Regions from separate parts of the Pseudobacillus sp. FSL P4-0506 genome, predicted to be linked through region 1. Evidence: predicted binding sites of a transcription regulator. Region 1 holds the regulator's gene; the other holds the start of a gene.
What was found. Region 1 encodes LexA, which represses DNA repair genes until DNA is damaged. Its sites were predicted from a motif close to CGAACATATGTTCG; they were not measured.
Positions count from the first base shown of each region.

Region 2: the regulator LexA is predicted to act here: its motif matches at 4,261-4,274, upstream of MKZ02_RS11155 (DUF6434 domain-containing protein).

Region 1 covers NZ_JBBOOI010000001.1:3,295,088-3,302,626, reverse strand. The annotation lists gene kynU (kynureninase) at 1-1,286, shown strand, start outside; gene lexA (transcriptional repressor LexA) at 1,548-2,165, opposite strand; gene yneA (cell division suppressor protein YneA) at 2,321-2,644, shown strand; gene MKZ02_RS16360 (YneB family resolvase-like protein) at 2,651-3,307, shown strand; gene MKZ02_RS16355 (DUF896 domain-containing protein) at 3,419-3,652, shown strand; gene tkt (transketolase) at 3,796-5,802, shown strand; gene sirA (sporulation inhibitor of replication protein SirA) at 5,999-6,445, shown strand; gene MKZ02_RS16340 (YneF family protein) at 6,526-6,741, shown strand; gene MKZ02_RS16335 (aspartyl-phosphate phosphatase Spo0E family protein) at 6,833-7,024, opposite strand; gene MKZ02_RS16330 (cytochrome c biogenesis CcdA family protein) at 7,234-7,539, shown strand, end outside.
Region 2 covers NZ_JBBOOI010000001.1:2,241,909-2,249,447, forward strand. The annotation lists gene MKZ02_RS11130 (hypothetical protein) at 279-563, opposite strand; gene MKZ02_RS11135 (DUF2164 domain-containing protein) at 757-1,002, opposite strand; gene MKZ02_RS11140 (hypothetical protein) at 1,436-1,573, shown strand; gene MKZ02_RS11145 (DUF402 domain-containing protein) at 2,261-2,809, shown strand; cyclic di-GMP riboswitch class I at 3,094-3,177, shown strand; gene MKZ02_RS11150 (hypothetical protein) at 3,227-3,538, shown strand; gene MKZ02_RS11155 (DUF6434 domain-containing protein) at 3,658-4,230, opposite strand; gene MKZ02_RS11160 (S-layer homology domain-containing protein) at 4,849-5,976, shown strand; gene MKZ02_RS11165 (hypothetical protein) at 6,381-6,542, opposite strand; gene MKZ02_RS11170 (cysteine-rich CWC family protein) at 7,063-7,275, shown strand; gene MKZ02_RS11175 (SRPBCC family protein) at 7,532-7,539, shown strand, end outside.

The DNA.
Region 1 (7,539 bases):
TGGGTAAAAAGCAGTTTGATTCTTCTCGGGAATATGCCTGCAAGCTTGATCAACAGGATGAGCTGGCATCCTTTCGCAACGAATTTTATATTCAAGAAGGAATCATTTATCTCGATGGTAATTCGTTAGGATTACTGTCCAGACGATCAGAGAAATCGTTGTTAGAGTTGCTAGATTCGTGGAAGCAGTTCGGAATTGATGGGTGGACAGAAGGGGGTTATCCTTGGTATGACCTCTCGGAGCGGCTTGGTGGGAAGCTGGCATCGTTAGTTGGGGCACGGCCTGAGGAGGTAATAGTGACTGGTTCCACAACAACGAATCTGCATCAGATGATTGCCACCTTTTATGAGCCGGAAGGCAAACGAACAAAAATACTGGCAGACGAACTTACGTTTCCTTCTGATATCTATGCGCTACGAAGCCAGATTCAGCTGAAAGGCTATCATCCGGAGGATCACTTGATTCGCGTACAAAGCCGCGATGGGCGTCTTATTGAAGAAGAAGATGTGATTGAAGCAATGACAGAAGAGGTGGCTTTAATCGTCTTGCCGAGCATCCTTTACCGGAGCGGGCAAATTCTTGACATAAAGCGCATAACGAAAGAAGCCCATAAACGCAATATTTTAATTGGCTTCGACCTGTGTCATTCAATTGGAGCAATTGAACACCAATTGAACGAATGGGAAGTAGACTTTGCGGTTTGGTGCCATTATAAATATTTAAATAGCGGTCCGGGCAGTGCCGGTGGATTATATGTAAATAAAAAACATTTTGGCAAGCTGCCAGGTCTTGCCGGATGGTTTGGTTCGAACAAAGAGAAACAATTTGATATGGAGCATACGTTCATGCCGGCAGAAGCGGCAGGAGCCTATCAGATCGGCACACCTCATATATTAAGTATTGCTCCATTGATCGGTTCACTCCAACTCTTTGAAGAGGCGGGTATAGAGAACCTCCGAAAAAAGTCTTTATGTATGACGCGTTATATGATCGAGCTCACTTCAGAAGAACTGAGCGAAGCCGGTTTTAAGATAGGGAATCCCTTGGAAGACAAGAGACGGGGCGGACACATTTATTTGGAGCATAAAGAAGCTGCACGGATTTGTAAAGCGTTAAAAGTGAATGGAGTTATTCCAGATTTTCGAGCTCCTCATGGGATCAGGCTTGCTCCAGTCCCTTTATATAACACGTATGAAGAAGTGTGGAAGGCGGTGCAGATTTTAAAGAAGATTATGAAGGAGGAACAATATAAACAGTTTGAGAATGAACGTGGCATTATTGCGTAAGTGGGGAACTCAATCATCAATTTTTTCTGCCTCTGGCCTATAAAGGTCCAGGGGTTTTTGGTGGTTGAAGAGACTCTGACTCTCTTGCTTTTAATCTAGCAATGGAACTTTCGATTGTTGTTCGGTGAATGGCTTTTCTCATTAAACAATCATATCTTCTTTAGGCTCGTCATATGATAGGTTAACTGCTATTCTATTACTCTTGCAAAAAAGTTAAAACTCCTTTCCGCACAATAGAGCAGAAAGGAGTTTGTCCAGCAGTTAATGGATATCCCGGTAGACGCCAATCACTTTGCCAAGGATAGTAGCAGACGACAGAATAATTGGTTCCATGGATGAATTTTCAGGTTGAAGGCGAATAAAGTCTTTTTCTTTAAAAAAGCGTTTAACGGTGGCTTCGTTTTCCTCGGTCATCGCTACAACTATTTCGCCATTTTTGGCTGTCTGTTGCTGGCGTACGACGACATAATCACCATTTAGAATGCCGGCTTCAATCATACTGTCGCCCATGATTTCCAGCATAAATACATTGTCATCGGCAGGTGCAAGCCGCTCCGGTAAAGGAAAATATTCTTCAATATTTTCGATGGCGGTAATAGGCATTCCGGCTGTTACTTTCCCGATTAATGGCACACTTACTACTTTTTGTCTCGGTACGCTTTCTTCCAATTCCAATATTTCGATCGCGCGTGGTTTCGTTGGATCGCGGCGGATCAGTCCTTTGCTCTCCAGACGAGAAAGATGGCCATGGACAGTGGAGCTGGATGCCAATCCAACTGCTTCCCCGATCTCGCGCACGGAAGGAGGATAGCCTTTTGCTTTAACTTCAAGCTTGATGAAGTCCAAAATATCTTGCTGCCTCTTCGATAATTTTGTCATTTGTCTGCACCTCTTAGATTATCTCTTTTCTGTATTATAACATGTCACTTTTTAGGATACAAACATAAGTTCGAATGAAATCTTGACTCAAACAAATGTTCCTATTAAAATAAAGATAAATATACGAACGAGTATTCGCTTGAAGGGGATGTTGAATGATGAAAGTGTTTGTTAAAAAGAATTCTTTTGTTCTGTTATTTATGGCTGTTACAATTATGGCAGGAAGCATGCTGATCTTTAATGTGAGTGAGAAACGTCTTCCTTACGAAGAAATCACCGTACGGGAAGGGGACTCTCTCTGGAGCATTGCCAGACAGTATAATAACAGCAAGGAAATGGAAGAAGAGGACTTTATCATGTGGATACAAAAAGAGAACAAGCTGCATTCCGTTAAAATATTACCGGGAGACACTCTCGTTATTCCCATTACTTCGCATTCATCTCATACTGGCGGCCAGATCGCTTTTAAAGGAGAGTAATTTCAAGTGAAAGCTATTATATATTGCCGTGTAAGCACAAAAAAAGAAACACAGGAAACGTCGCTTCAACGGCAAGAGGAAGAACTGCTCAGCCTTGCCTTCCGAAAAGGATATGAAGTGGCAGCGGTGATTAAAGAGCAAGTGAGTGGCTATGAATTAGATCGGCCGGGAATGCTTGATTTGCTAGATCTAGTGAAAAAGGAATCGATTGATGCTGTACTGATTCAGGATGAAACACGAATTGGACGAGGCAATGCTAAAATTGCTTTGCTGCACTGCTTGTTTAAAGAAGGAGTAAAAGTATTTAGCATCGCTGATGATGGAGAGCTGCAGCTGTCAGAATCAGATTCAATGGTTATTCAAATTGTTAGCATGGTAGAAGAATACCAGCGGAAGATTCATAATTTAAAAATCAAGCGAGGAATGAAACGGGCGGTAGAAAACGGTTTTCGACCTGAAGACAATTTAAAGAATAGAGGAAACCCAGCCGGAAGAGAGAGGAAGGAAGTGCCGATGGAAGAAATTGTCCGTCTACGCCGCAATAACCTTACTTTCGAAGAAATAGCTGCTACTTTAAACGGCTTTGGTTATCGGGTATCTAAGGCGACAGTTCACAGACGATTTAAAGAGTATGCTGAACAGGCGGATAAAGATCTTGAATAGGCATCTTTCTTGTTTATTCCTTTCCCTTTTAATAAAATAAAGGCAAGAATATATTAAAGAAAAAGAAAGGAGAGTCTGCTGATTTATAACGAATTGGCAGTAACCCCATCTATGCTTTCTCAAGATAAACTAGCTCGTATTAATGAGCTTTCCAAGAAATCAAAAACTGAAGGGCTGTCCGCAGAGGAACAAGCAGAGCAGACAAGCCTGCGCCAAGAATACTTACGTGCTTTTCGCTCGTCCATGAAAAATACAGTGGAATCGGTGCGTATTTTTGATCCTGAAGGCAATGAAGTGACACCTGAAAAAATTAAAGACATTCAAAAACGTAAAAGAATGCATTAATGAGCCGGCAAACGCTGGCTTTTTTATATGGAGTAAACGGAAAAGAAAATGACAAATAATAGATCTTCTCAGACATCTTGTATATTTTGATAAAGACCTATATATTAAGAAGGAACAATATTTGTAAGGAAAGGGAGTTTTCCATGTTTGATACAGTTGATCAATTAGCAGTGAATACGATCCGCACACTTTCTATAGATGCGATTGAAAAAGCGAATTCTGGGCATCCGGGTCTGCCGATGGGAGCTGCTCCAATGGCTTATACATTGTGGAGCCGTTACATGAACCACAACCCGAAAAATTCAAAATGGTTTAACCGTGACCGTTTCGTTTTGTCAGCAGGACACGGGTCTATGCTGTTATATAGCCTTCTGCATTTATCGGGCTATGATTTATCAATGGATGAAATTAAAAATTTCCGCCAATGGGGCAGTAAAACACCAGGACATCCAGAATACGGACACACGGACGGTGTAGAAGCAACGACCGGACCTCTTGGCCAAGGGATTGCCATGGCAGTTGGAATGGCAATGGCGGAGAGACACTTAGCTGCCGTCTATAATAAGGACCAATATAGCGTAGTCAACCATTATACATACACACTTTGCGGTGATGGAGACTTAATGGAAGGTGTGGCTTCCGAAGCTGCTTCCCTTGCAGGTCATCTAAAGCTCGGCCGGTTAATTGCTTTATATGATTCCAATGATATTTCTCTTGATGGCGATCTTGATAAGTCCTTCTCTGAAAGTGTGAAAGACCGCTTTAAAGCCTATGGGTGGCAGTATCTCCGTGTTGAAGATGGAAATGACATGGAAGAGATCTCCAGAGCGATTGAAGAAGCGCAAAAAGACGAATCACGGCCAACACTGATTGAAGTAAAAACAGTTATCGGATATGGCTCACCTAATAAATCCGGTAAGTCAGACGTACATGGAGCGCCGCTTGGCGAAGATGAAATGAAGCTGACAAAAGAGTATTACAAATGGACATTTGAGCAGGATTTTCACGTGCCTGAGGAAGTATACGGCCGTTTTGAAGAACTGATTGTTCAAAAAGGCCAAGCTGTTGAGCAGGATTGGAACCAGCTGTTTGAAGAATATAAAAAGCAATTCCCTGAACTTGGCCAGCAGCTTCAGGCTGCGATAAACGGAGAGTTAGCCGAAGGATGGGACAAAGATATCCCATCTTACGAAGAAGGTAAATCGTTAGCAAGCCGGGCTTCATCAGGAGAAGTATTAAATGCGATTGCAAAGAACCTTCCAACTTTCATCGGCGGATCTGCTGATTTGGCCGGCTCTAATAAAACAACCATAAAAAATGAAAAAGACTTCTCGCCTGTTGCTTATGAAGGCCGCAACATTTGGTTTGGCGTACGGGAATTTGCAATGGGAGCGGCGATGAACGGAATGGCGCTTCACGGCGGTCTGCAAGTGTTCGGCGGAACATTCTTCGTATTCTCCGATTACGTACGTCCGGCGATCCGTCTATCAGCTTTGATGGGGCTGCCTGTTACTTATGTGTTTACTCATGATAGTATTGCGGTGGGAGAAGACGGACCGACGCATGAGCCGATTGAGCATTTATCCGCTCTTCGCTCCATGCCGAATCTTTCGGTTGTCCGCCCGGCGGATGCGAATGAGACAGCTGCTGCTTGGAAGTTAGCTGTTTCTTCGGAATCAACACCGACTGTGCTTGTGCTGACTCGTCAAAACTTGCCGACTATTCGAGGCACTTCCGAAACAGCGACAGAAGGAGTGTCAAAAGGGGCTTATGTTATTTCAGCAGCCGAAAAAGAGCAGGCAGACTTGCTGTTGCTGGCTACCGGATCGGAAGTGAGCTTAGCGGTGGAAGCACAAAAAGCTCTCCAGCAGGAAGGCATCCATGCGTCTGTTGTCAGCATGCCGTCATGGGATCGCTTTGAGAAACAAAGTCAGGAATATAAGCGCTCTGTTCTTCCAAAAGAAGTGAAAAAGCGCCTTGCGATTGAAATGGGCTCTTCCCTTGGATGGGAACGTTACACAGGAGATGAAGGCGAGATTATCGCTATTGACCGATTTGGCGCTTCCGCTCCTGGAAATAAAGTAATGACTGAATATGGTTTTACAGTTGAACATGTAGTTTCACGGGCAAAAGAACTGTTCAATAAATAAGAAGATACATGAGAAAGGCTGGGGTAGCTGTAAAGCAACCCCGGCTTTTTTTGTGTTGAAAAGTGAGTATAGATTTGAATCGCGTGCCATTCTGATCCAATCGACAAAACTAGTGAACGTTTTTTCCAAAATTCAACAACCTTGACGATGGTTCTTTCTTATAATAAGGAAAAGGACAAGCAGGAGGTAAAAGTAAATGAGAAGCTATCAAATTTACTGGATTGGAGAAGAATTCGCTCATTATTTTTACGGGCGTGAACAGAACTTTTTTCAGTTATTTTTTGAAAGCTCTATCGGACAAAAAAGTGAGAAGAATATAGTGGAAAAACAAATTCAATATATTACAAAAGAATTTTCGATGCGATCCCTCGCCTCTATTTTGAAAGAAGCATTAATGGGTAAAGACAGCTTTGCGGTTGAAAAAAACAACCTTTTTACGATTGAACTTCCAGAAAAGAAGGGGAAAGCCGTTTTGTCCGCTGAGGCGAAATGCCTTCACTTGAAGGCACGGGGAAGTTACGAAGCGGAGACCGTTTTCTTTTATTCCTTAAAAAAGTTGAATGCTTGTCTCTTCGCTGTTGATTTCGAACGAAAGAATTATGGCTGGCTCGAGCCGATCAGGAAAGAAAATTTATTTAAGTAAAGAAAATTTCTCTTTCATGTTGTATAATATCCTTTGGTTTAGTAAACTTTTAGTAGACGACATGAAGGAGGAAGTAGTATATGTGGTATGTACTCGTCGGGATTCTGGCTCTGATTGCCGGAGTTGCGCTTGGATTTTTTATAGCCCGTAAATACATGATGGACTATTTAAAAAAGAATCCGCCAATTAATGAACAAATGCTGCGAATGATGATGATGCAGATGGGCCAAAAGCCTTCGCAGAAAAAAATAAATCAAATGATGGCACAAATGAACAAGCAATTTGATAATAAATAAACGGCGCTCGGTTATTGAGTGCTTTTATTTTTTAGATTTTGTAAAAATAAGCATAAAAATGAGCAGATGTTTTTGGGACTCTGCTCATTTTTTAATTAGGTACTTGTTTTTGATAAAGAGGGACCGAAGAATGAACGTATTTGCGATCGTAGTCATTTAACAAAAGATCAAGCTCTTGGCTGCATTTAACGGCAAGCGGAGAGTTTAATCCTTTAACAGTGACAATGTGAAATAGCTCCAACCGCTTTTTCTCTATAGCATCCAATAAGTCGTCTTTATGCACGGCGGAAAGTCCTTTCTATGCAATAATAGGTCAGTGTTCGTTGGTTTCTCTAGTATACCCAATCTTTTACTTTTTTTCAAAAACAAAGTTACTTTAAATTGAGGGATTTCCTTTTTCCGGAAGGATGAGGACACAAATTATTCATATCTCTTTCTTTCGATTCCTGCTTGAAACTTTGTTACAATATCAATGAAAGGCAGGAGGTTTGATTGAACGATCTTAACTTTTTATTAGCTTTTGGAGCAGGGTTTCTCAGTTTTATTTCACCATGCTGCTTGCCTCTCTATCCCGCATTTCTTTCTTATATTACGGGCATGAGCGTTAGTGAATTAAAAAATGAGAATAAAATGCTGCAAAAAAGAAGTTTGCTGCATACGTTGTTTTTTCTGCTCGGTTTTTCTTTAATATTTATATCATTGGGGTTTGCTTCGACTGTTATCGGCAATATACTGGCGCAGTACCAGGATTTAATTAGACAGATTGGTGCCATCTTTATTGTATTTTTTGGTTTAATT
Region 2 (7,539 bases), 1.1 Mb from region 1:
ATCCTATCATTGCCGGTTTTCATGGTCAATTGCTAATTGCGAGAATAGGGGGAGTTTATAGTAAATCGGTTTGCTAGAGTAGGTCTGGCCAGTGTGTTTAACAACGTTCCTCTAATCAATTGGAGTCATTCTCTTGATTAAATGAAGAGGGTTCTTAAGAATAGCATGAAAGAAAATAGAAGTCGGATAGTGAGAGGGGGAGGAAGGAGTTCAAGGAAAGTGACAATCAGGAGAGTCACTTTCTCAAGCTTAACAAATAAACGACAGCAAAAGGCGCATTACTCACGTCTAACTTTTTTTAGATAGGAAAGAACGCTCGTTTTTAAAGAAGCGTAAGAACCTATTGCTGCATAACCATAGAACCAACCCATAAATAATCCTGCGGTGAGATGGCCATTGTGGCTGATAAAGATAGATATAAGCAAACCATTAAAAAGGGCTATAAGCGGAACGAGTGACTTAGGTGTGTGAAAGAACATTTTTATTAGCTGTGTTAGGATCATGACTACAGGCACTGCGATGACAGCATCCCAAAAGTTTGTATGCACGGTAGGGAAAACGATAACCAATACACCACCTTCCAGTAGTAGTATGGCTGGCTTTTCTGTTATTTATCCGAACAAAGCCAGGCAAACCTAGCCGCTTCTATATAGGAGTCATGAAGAATCGAAAGCCGTAACTGGTTTAAGGATACAAGTGCAAAGAATACAATAAAAGAGTGAATTGTAGTAAATTCACTCTCAGAGTGACTAGCTTTCAGCGTTTTATGGGCCGCTCTAACGTTAAGATTTCATCTTCCAATGAAGAAAATTGTTGCTCAATGATATGCTTTGCATCGGAGATGGCGGCATTATAGAAATGCGGAGCCAACAATTCCTTAACGAAATCCAACACCCTTTCTGCGGCGAACTCAGATATCTCCTCATCTCTTTCCTGTAGAAAGAAATCTTGAATGTCAGCAATCATTAATTCCTTTTGTTCTTTTGTAATTTTCATAAACAAATCAATCACTCCTTTGAAGGCATGTTACTGTAACTATACAGGTGAAGCCTAAGAAATTACAGTCTATATTTTTATGGCCAATTATGTACAGAATGGATTGTCTGGCGAGCAAATCATTTTCTAAAGAATAGTCAATGATACATGTTTTACGGAGGGTGCTTATAAGCTTCACAACAATTGATTTCTCTCTGCTGCTATCTATGTATTCACTACTGTCAGCGGATAGAAACCACACACGAAAGACATGCAGCCATTTGTATCTTCTCTTTTTTCTATTTGAAGAAATTCGTCGAAATTTTTTTTGTAATACCCCCTTCACTTTGTAAGCGCTTTCCATTATAGTGAAATTAGAAGAAGTTTTGTATGCAGCTTGGTGGGCATATGACAATGAATTTATTATGGGTGAAGAATGCTATAAAGAGGAGGGAGAACAATGATGAGAAAAAATAATTTAACACTGTCTAATTTTGTTCATAAAGACCAATTTGATTTAAACGCTTATCTTGTCTACCTGTTTCATAAATTTTATAACGATGTTCCACAGGCATTCAAAGGCAAAATAAAAGAATGACGACGAAGCTTTCATTCGTTTGACGTCTCTTTTGTCTATCATAGCTGAGTGCTTCATGAAAAATTGCTTGATCGATCATGTCACATTGGAAAAGTTGAAAAGAGAGAAAAGCTTTCTGTAAAAGTCTTCGGTGTGAATCAGTCTGTGTGAGTCTTTCTTCTTTGGGTTTTCCGATGGATGGGTCTGTTTTAATCATCAATTATTTTCTGTGCAAATTTGAAACATTTCCTCGTTCGCTGACGCATTCGCTGCTTTACGCTTTAATTTAAAAGTAATCATGCCATTCATTCAGTTTTCTATCCTCTCTTTCGAACACTTCCAATGTATTTCTGCGATTAGATACTTACAAGAAAGTATGAGCAGAAGATCATTTCTTTTTTATTCGTCCCTTTAGAAAGTACAACTCTCTACACGGAAGGAGTCGTTCAATTTAAAATCGCGGGTCCGTTTGATTGGAAAGCGTCAGTTAACATGGTTTCACAATAAAGCCTAAAGCCTTCTAAAGGAAATAAGGAAGGCTTTAGGCTTTTCATTCTTCTTAATTTCTTACTGCTCATTCTCTTCCTCGTTGTTCTTCGGTCTTTGTAAATCTGAAGCGAAATGGATAAAAATTGCTGCTTTTTGATGATACAATGGACCAGAACATAGGTCTGATCAAGAGCATGAGATAGAAGGAGAAACTAAACGATGATTCATCTAAATACATCCATTAATCAATATGCTAATAAAATAATAGAAAGAAAGATACGATATGATTTCACCATTGTTGAACATGTTTGCAAACTATTGAAGGCGCAAGATCAAAAAATCGTCCTTTTTCATAAAATAAAGGAGTCGTTTACAATGACGGCAGAGAAAACATCATTAACGATTCCTAAGGGCAGCTATACGATTGCTTACTATTGGAAAGATCGACCGTACAATGCGTATGTTTGGAGGGATGGCGAGGGAAATTACTTAGGTTCTTACTTTAACATTGTCAAGAACACACAGATAACCGGTCAAATCCTCTCTTTTGAAGACTTGATCATTGATGTCCTGGCTCTTCCAAATGGAAGCTGTTTCGTTCTAGATGAGGATGAGTTGTCTGAGCCGCTGGATCAATTCGAGAAAGGTACGGTTCAGCAGGCTCTACACTCATTAATGAATACTCTGGACGTCTTATTGCCTGAAATTATTTTAGAAACAGAACAGGTATACAAACATGAGGAACTTTTTTATTGGTTAAAGGATTAAGCAACCGTTATCAGTTAAACAGAGCAATAAGAAAAAGCATTTGATTAACTAATCAGATGCTTTTTTTCATCAGCAAGAGAAAGAAAGAGGAGTCGTTTATAAGCAATAAAGTATACATAAATTTCCTTTTGAAAAATAAATTATATCGAGAGAAGGTAAATTTATATCAGAGCAATAAAATGGTAATTAATTGCGCCATAAGGTATATTGACTCAGGGTATAATTTCCTATATTCTTCTTATGATATTGTGATCGCTTTATTGGTAGTTTGATAAAGTGATTCCTAATGATAAAGGCAAACTTATCGAAAGGTAAGGACGCAAAGCCGCGGGTCTAAGATTTTTAATTATGATAGCCGGGCTGCCAAAGGGGAAAATGATGGTCCTATTTGGTGAATCCAATTAAAGGTAGGGACTAATGATGCAAAATGAAGAGTTAAGAACGAGCATTAAAAGATTTTACAGCCTGATGGAAAGTTATTCGGATACTCCTGATTCAGCATTTGATTTTATTGTTTTTTTACGATCTTTTCTACGGATAAAATCTCCGTTGCCTTTGCCGACAACAGAGATAATGACGGTTCTTAAAGTTAACAAACCAGCTGTATTTTTTTCTTTAAGAGAAATGTCAAAGCGAAATGATATCCTTGAGTTTTTAACTGCGTTATCCATGGATTTTGAAAAAGCAGAGAAAAAGCTGCAAGATTTGTTAAAGAATAAACCTGTCTAGTTCAACCGCCAGCATTCTTGCTGGTTTTTTTTATGCGATAAAGATACTGTGGAACCGACGTGTCTCAAGAAAAGACAAGCAGACTATGATGCGCTTATTAGCCGTAAGCGTCCCAACGTTTAACGGTTAGAAATATACTTATTACTCCCGGGAAGCTTTTTAATATCATTCCAAGCGTTAACCGCGTCTTTATGACTTTTTGTTTTATTTTTTGGATCAGCGAAGAAGTCGCGGATAAATTGGTTATATTCAAATTGGGGGGCAATTTGTTTCTTATATGGTGAGTCTTTCTTGCACTCTTCTTCCTCGTGCCAAGCCTTTACCACATCACGATATGTTTTTCCTATATTATTTTTAAAGTAATGTTGAATATATGTAGAAAAACGGAACTTCGGACTAATCGCTGACTTGAAAAAAGCTCTAACGTCTTGGCTGCAGCGATGGTTTTCGGTAATGACCGTATCCAAACTTAACGATCTTTGTTTGTTGGGGTTTGAGCGAACCGTTAGTTTTCTGAGCGGCTTCTCTACTTTCCCCGTCTCAAGAAACATTTCAATTCTAGCTGAAAGTTCTATTTTCGAACCGGATGCGCTTATCCCATTCTCTCTGCAGCATAATCGCAATTCTTCCTTCAGCCAATAAAAATTTTTAAAATCTTGACTAGTTATATATCTTGTAAGACCAGGCCTCATCATTACACCTCCGTATACTTATTCCAGTTTAGAACAAACGTTCTTTTTTATCAATCCAATTATGGATAAAAATGTGAATGACTAACAAACATTAGCAAAACCGCTAGGTATCAACATGTTTTTTAAACCACCGCACGATGATGTAAAAGAAAAGTCATTCTGATGAAGAGATCATTTATTGGGCAGAAAGTGTGCAAAAATAAAAAACACCGACTGCTAGGATAGACTTTCAGGTTGATCATTACTATAAGAAAGCCACATGAAGTGAGTGCCATATTCATTTGAACAAAGGTAAATCATGTTTTCATACGGTTCTTCTATAAAGGCGCACAGAGGGAATTTGAGATATGAAAGGATAATTTCACCATTTTTTGTAAGCGGCGGATCACTTTGATTAGCTAGATAACTAACAAAAAAGACAGCCTAGCTATTGATTATATGAGCTGAAGAACAACTAGGTATTTCCTACTACCCATAAGGTGGTTTTTTTATTGAATTATATCCTTTTTGTGGAAATAAATATTTTTCAATAAAAGTAAAAAATTATATTGTAATTTTTGTTAGAAAGCTATAATATAAGTCTCAATCACAGAAACTATTAGAAGCGAGGATAAAAATTTGAAGTCATTTAAGATTTTACCAATTTTAGGATTGTCATTTGGATTATTGTTTTCTTCAAGTGCTTCAGCGGCTATAAAGCCTGTAGAGCGCTATGATATTTCGGACGTCGGTCCAAACCATCGGTTTTATGATTCAATTGAACGGTTTGTTTACTCTGATATTGTTGATGGATACGTCGAGTCCGAAACAATTGAAGAAGATGGCGAAATATACGATTACTCGTACATAAGTATTCGTCCAGAGGAAAAAATTAACCGCGCACAGTTCACAAAGATTTTAGTAAGTGCTTTATCTTTGAAGACTGGAACGAATGTAAAAGAATTCCCTGATGTGAAAGCTTCTAAATGGTATTATGAGCCGGTGCGTATCGCAAGTAGCCATGGGATCGTTGCTGGTGGATCTAATGGAAAGTTTAACCCGGATGCGCATATTACGCGTGACCAAATGGCAGCAATGATTTACCGGGCATTCAGCAATACAGTGGCTTTTAAAGCACCAACGAAGACATTTAAAGATGTCCCGCCTACAAACTTTGCTTATGAGGCGATTGTAAAATCTGCTGCAAACGGGATTATTCAAGGATACGGTGATACATTTAAGCCCCATGATTTAGCTACCCGAGGCCAAGCGATTGCTATGATTGACCGGGCGCTTCATCAAGAAGCGGGGAGCGAGGCCGATCAAACAGCAATCAAGACAGTTGTGAATCGCAACGTTCAAGAAGAAATGCGATTAATGAAAGAGCAAAATACAGCCGGGCTTAAAGCTCTTTATCAGGATACAGCGACAGGCTATTATTTATCGGAATCGCTTGACACGGTAGAATTACCGGGTGACATAGAGGATATGGGAGGCACTTTTACTATTGAGCAAATTGGCACTCATGAGATCAATCCTGTAACTGTCAATAAACGCTTTGCAAAAGTTCGGATGGATAATCTAAAGTATAAAGTATCATTCTCGTCACCAGATTTATCTTTCAGTATGAACGTGGATGCTTCAGGAACGGCTTATTTGAAAAAAGGCATGGACGGAAAATGGAAGATTTATAATCTTGTGCTAGATAATGAAGACATTCAAGATGATTGGGAAGCGGAGATTTCCGCAGCAGCCAATGCTTCCTAATTATACTTGTTAAAGTAGATAAAATAAAAAAGCAAATGGGTCATTAACACCCGTTTGCTTTTTTTATTTAGCATATTTCATAAAGAATGCGAATGAATCAATTAAATCATACTATTTCATGTCAGTAGAGAAAAGATCAATTGTACGGTAGATGAGATTATATGAAGAATTGGACTTTACACTGAAGAAGAAAGAGCATCAATCGACTCTTTTCTTGGCAAGAATACCCTTCATTTATCTGTAGTGCATAAGGGAGTGCTAAAGAATAATCATAGAGTGCGTCTATGAAAGGTTATAAAGGTGGGGAACTGCCATAAGAGGTAGTAAGAATTAAGGGTGTTTATATAAGTTGAAAAAAATAAAAAGTAACAAAACCTTTTGTGCAGAAGAACGGGGAAAGGAACTTAAGAATAATAATCAGTATTTTCATAATTAATAACAGAACATAGCAATAGAATATCTTGATGAATCTCTTTTCGGATAGCTTCTTTTGGGCAATCGTAATACTCATCTATTAATTTGCCTAGTTCTTTGATAAATATTACCAATTCTGAATCAGAAAGCATGCAAAAACCTCCTTTAAGCGACATTATAACTGCGTCTATATTACCATTTGTTTTAGGAGGAAGACAAGTTAAAGAGTGTAAGTAGACCTATTTGAAGTAAGAAGGGGGCTGGTTAAGAAAAAGAGCACTAGGAAGGTAAACGGTTAATTCTTTCTTTGTTCTTGACATCGTAGTCTTCGGTAATCTGGTTGCATCATTTTATACTTGTCATGAAGCATATCCCTTGGTTCATAGCATTTATTGAACCAGATCGTCAATCAACCGCTTTATCCTTTTCTCTATTTTTATGTTGTTGTCCGGCTATTAAGGTTGCAAGAGATTGAATCGATTCTTACAACAGGCCAATGTCTCTTCAAATAGCAACGCCAGAGCCAGAATAAAGACAATTAATTGGTTTCAGAGTGTGAACAGAACGGCCGGTCATCTGGGGCTAAACTGATCTGTAGTAGTTTCTCGAGTTTGCAAGCGTTTTTTTGATAAACTATCTATAAGACGGAACATAAATACGGGAGGGATAAATATGGCTGAGAAAGTGATTGCAGGCGAGTGCTGTCCCATTTGTAGCAGGGACAATAACTGTTGTCATTCGATGGATAAATCTTTAGGGGAATGCTGGTGCAGTGAGGAGTCTTTTCCAAAAGAAATCTTTGACCTGGTGCCTGTCGAACAATTAAGAAAAACATGTATTTGTAAAAAATGTTTGGACCGTTTTAAAGAGGAAGGTTTGCTTTAGAAGAGGGCATTGATCATATGTGCTGTTTTTCCCTCCATTTACTGTGGGATAAGTTGGCTTTCAAGGCTTGTTTGGCTTAGTGGCGACTTTAATATCTCCTTCGATTTCATTAGCGGCTGAAGGAAAAATACGAACAGTTGATCAACGATTCTTCTGTAGGTCATTAAAATATTTCATAAAAAACAGTTGAAATAACACCTAATAGTGTTAAGATTTTTATGACACTATTAGGTGTTATAAAAATGGAGGTGCCATAATGAAAGC